2 regions of the Dechloromonas sp. A34 genome follow, and region 2 is predicted to be linked to the other one. Evidence: predicted binding sites of a transcription regulator. Region 2 holds the regulator's gene; the other holds the start of a gene.
What was found. Region 2 encodes FNR, which switches genes on or off when oxygen is low (the NO sensors DNR and NnrR bind a similar motif). Its sites were predicted from a motif close to TTGANCTAGNTCAA; they were not measured.
Positions count from the first base shown of each region.

Region 1: the regulator FNR is predicted to act here: its motif matches at 984-997, upstream of NQE15_RS21840 (OmpW/AlkL family protein).

Region 1 is NZ_CP102486.1:4,385,767-4,387,966, forward strand. Features, by position in the region: gene NQE15_RS21835 (hypothetical protein) at 1-246, shown strand, start outside; gene NQE15_RS21840 (OmpW/AlkL family protein) at 302-922, opposite strand; gene NQE15_RS21845 (hypothetical protein) at 1,070-1,378, opposite strand; partial or broken gene alaS (alanine--tRNA ligase) at 1,375-2,200, opposite strand, start outside.
Region 2 is NZ_CP102486.1:1,859,571-1,861,770, forward strand. Features, by position in the region: gene NQE15_RS09345 (porin) at 1-152, shown strand, start outside; gene NQE15_RS09350 (DUF302 domain-containing protein) at 297-698, shown strand; gene fnr (fumarate/nitrate reduction transcriptional regulator Fnr) at 711-1,454, opposite strand; gene hemN (oxygen-independent coproporphyrinogen III oxidase) at 1,540-2,200, shown strand, end outside.

The DNA.
Region 1 (2,200 bases), 2.2 Mb from region 2:
CTGCTGGCCTTCGTACTGAGTGCCGGACTTGTCGTTCTCGCCATCATGTTTTCGCTGGCCGCCCTGGCGGTGATCGCCATCGCCGGCCTGGTGTTTGCCGGCTGGTTCTGGTGGAAGACGCGCACCTTGCGCCAACAGGTCAAGGGAGCCACCACCGGCAGCGCTTACCGCAGCGGCCACATCATTGAGGGCGAAGTCGTGCGCACAACCGACGCCACGCCCGACACAGGCAGACGATTGCCCTGATCAAAAAAAGGGGTGCCCCCTTGGCACCCCTTTGTCGAACCGCGTTTCTAAGCGCTCAGAAACGATAGCCGATACCGATACCGGCAGTCACCGGGCTCAGGTCAAGTGTACCGAGCTTGGCACCATCCAGTTTCACCTTGGTATCCATCGTGATGTACTTGACATCGACGTTCAGAGACCAATTCTTGGTGAGCATGAAATCCGCACCAAGCTGAGCGACAGCACCGATCGAATCATTATCGACGGAAATCTTGCCCAGGGCGGTATTAAAACTCTTCTTCGTAAAGATCGAATAGTTCAGACCGACACCGACATAGGGCTTGAACATGCCGAGATTGGTGAAGTGATACTGCAGTACGAGAGAAGGCGGCAGGACATCGACATGACCGATCTTGCCGAGAGCGGACGTACGGATGTCGACTTGTTGCGGATAGGTCAGGACCAGTTCGAGCGCCAGGTTCTTGGTCATGAAGTAGCTGAAATCGACTTCGGGAATCCAGAGGTCTTCGGCGGATACCTTGCCAACACCAACCTTATCCAAACCATCCTTATTCGAATTGTCGAAAGCAAGATTGACCGCACGCGCACGGACCATGAAGTTGCCTTCTTCGGCCTGCACATTGGCCGAAACGAAACCGGCAACAGCCAGCGCAGCAACAAGAATCTTCTTTTGCATAAACACTCCCTCCATTTGCCATTGAAAGAAAGCGATGCTAAAGACTCAGACGAAAGTCATATTGACTCAGATCAATATAACCATATTATTTGTACGGTTATATTGATCTATATTGGATACCGATTCAGCGCTGGGGAGCTGGAGAAATCAGCGCAGTTTTGGATTCAGCGACCCCCGGTTATAGTCCTTGTCGCCAGGCATGATGACCCGACCGACACTGCCGAATACGCCGCCCTGGGCATCGAGCGGACGGGTCTTGTTTTCGGGGTATTGCGCGGCAAGCTGCTGCGCCGACGCCGCCTTGGCGGCATCGACGTATTCCCATCGACCATTCGGAAACAGCCGCACCTTCTGACCATCGGCTGTCTGCGCTTCCAGCGGCGTGCGATCAAGTTCGCTGGCCAGAACCGGTCCGGCCAGCAGCACACAGAGTAACGCGAATACCCGGGCTTTCACAGCTTGCTCTCGAGCCACGCTGAAACAGAAGCCAGCCCCGCCGGCAGGTTTTCCGGCTGGGTGCCGCCGGCCTGGGCCATGTCCGGGCGACCACCGCCCTTGCCGCCGACCTGCTGGGCAACCATATTGACCAGTTCGCCGGCCTTGACCTTGCCGGTCAGGTCGGCAGTGACGCCAGCGATCAGCGTCACTTTGCCATCGGCGACCGAGGCCAGCACTATGGCGGCCGACTTCAGCTTGTCCTTGAGCTTGTCCATGGTTTCGCGCAGGGCGGTCACATCGGCGCCCTCCAGCATTGCTGCCAGCACCTTGACCCCCTTGACTTCCACCGTTAGGCCGGCGAGGTCGTCACCTTGCGAGGAGGCCAGCTTGGACTTCAGACGGGCCAGCTCCTTTTCGAGCGCCCGGACGTTGTCGAGAATATTGACCACGCGCTCGGCCATTTCCTCGGGCTGGGTCTTCAACAGGGCGGAAACTCCCTGGACGCGGCGTTCCTGGTCCTGGACGTAACGCAAGGCGTTATTACCGGTAACCGCTTCGATACGGCGCACGCCGGCGGCAACGCCGGATTCGGAGAGAACCTTGAAGAGGCCGATGTCACCGGTGCGGCCGACGTGGGTGCCGCCACACAGCTCCTTGGAGGAACCGATGGCGACCACCCGCACCTCGTCGCCGTACTTTTCCCCGAACAGCATCATGGCACCGGATTTCTGCGCATCCTCGATGCCCATAACCCGCGATTCGGTCGCCGCGTTGGCCAGAATCTCGTTATTGACGATTTCCTCAACCTCGCGGATTTCCTCGGCGCTCATCGGAGTCGTG
Region 2 (2,200 bases):
ACCAGGCTTACACGCTGGGGGTCTATCATTCGCTGAACAAATACATCACGCTGGTCGGCGAATTCAATGATGAGAAGATCACCAATGCGGCTGATACCAATGTCGATTTCAAGAACCGGACGATTTCCGCTGGCGGCATCATCTTCTTCTGATTCATTCTGTATTTCCAAGCGTCAGATGTTTTCCTCGCATCTGTTCAGGGGGCTCCTCGGAGCCCCTTTTTTCTTGAACTGCTGCGCTGGCTGCTTGCGGCGCTGGCCTTCTGTCTGATTCCCGGCGTCTTTGCCGCCGAGGATGTGGTCAGTCAGGTGGTGGTCGGCAGTGATTACCAGTCGACCCGCGAGGCGCTCGTCGAGGCCATCGAGGCCGAGGGGCTGGTGGTCAGCGCGGTCATTCCCTTCAATGGCATGCTGGCCCGCACGGCCGGCGATCTGGCGCGGGCGGCGAGCCCTTTTGCCAATGCCGAAATCGTCCAGTTTTGCAGCGCGGCGTTGGCCTGGCAGTTGCTGGAAGAGGAGGCGGCGCAGATTGCCCTGTGCCCGCTGGCGATCAGCGTCTTTACGACGGTAGCCGAGCCGGGCCGGGTGGTGCTGGCCTATCGCACGCCGGGGCAGGGCACGGCGGGGCGAATCAAGGCGGAAAATCTGCTGCGGCGGCTGGTTGCGCGCAGCGCCGAACTGGCGCGCCTGCGCTGGTAAGGAATCGACCGCTCAGGCGCGGTGATTCATCAGGGCTTTAAGCCCATTCACATTCAGGATCCGGATGTGCTTTTGCTGGACGGCGATGTAGCCTTCTTCCTGGAATTTCGAGAAGGCGCGCGACACGGTTTCCAGCTTGAGGCCGAGATAACTGCCAATTTCCTCGCGCGTCATGCGCAGGTAGAACTCGGCATGCGAAAAGCCGCGCGCCGTGAAGCGCTGCGACAAATTCAGCAGGAAGGCAGCGAGCCGCTCCTCGGCGCGCATCGTGCCGAGCAGCATCATCACGCCGTGGTCACGAACGATCTCGCGGCTCATCACCTTGTGGAAATGATGCTGCAGATTGTGGATCTCGCGCGACAGACTTTCCAGACGGGAGAAGGGAATCGAGCAGATTTCGCTGTCTTCGAGGGCGATCGCGTTACAAGTGTGGTGCTCGGTGCTGATGCCGTCGAGGCCAAGCAGTTCGCCGGCCATCTGGAATCCGGTTACCTGATCGCGGCCGTCTTCGAGCAGCACGTCGGTCTTGAAGAAACCGCTGCGAATCGCGTAGATGGCATCGAACGGCTCGCCGGCCCGGTACAGGTGATCGCCGCGCTTTATGCGGCGACGGGTGGAAACCAGATCGTCGAGACGCTCCAGTTCTTCCAGTGTCAGCCCGAAGGGCAAGCAGAGTTCGCGCAGGTTACAATTTGAACAGGCTGTCTTGATTACGGACAGCGTGATATCTTGATTCAGCGGGGTTATTTGAGGCATTGGCAACCTGAGTTCGCTTGATCCATGTCAACCACAAAATCGCGCCTACCGAACATAATCCATCCACCTTCTGGCGGCATGTCCAATGAATTTCGCAACTGAAAACCTCGTCTTCGATCCACAGATCATTCGCCGCTTCGATGTGAACGGCCCACGCTACACGTCATATCCGACGGCTGACCGCTTTGTCGAAGCTTTCGACTCGGACGCTGCCAAGCTCTGGCTGGGCAAACGCAATATCGGCGGCATCAGTCGACCTCTGTCATTATACTTCCACATCCCCTTCTGTAACACCATCTGCTATTACTGTGCCTGTAACAAGATCATCACCAAGGATCACGGACGCAGCGCCAAGTACTTGAAATACCTGGCAAAAGAGCTCGATTTGCAGAGCGCCAGCCTCGAAGGCAGGGATGGCGAACATGAGGTGATTCAGCTGCATTGGGGCGGCGGCACGCCGACCTTCCTGTCGCACGACGAGATGCGCTTGTTGATGGGCGAGACGAGGAAGCACTTCAAATTGCTCGACGGCGGCGAGTACTCGATCGAAGTTGATCCGCGCAAGGTTGATTACGAAACGGTCGCCCTGCTCGGCGAACTCGGCTTCAACCGGATGAGCATCGGGGTCCAGGATTTCGACGAGCGCGTCCAGGTTGCGGTCAACCGCGTGCAGAGCGAGGAAGAAACCTACAACGTGGTCAAGGCGGCGCGGGCCAACGGGTTCAAGTCGATTTCGGTCGATCTGA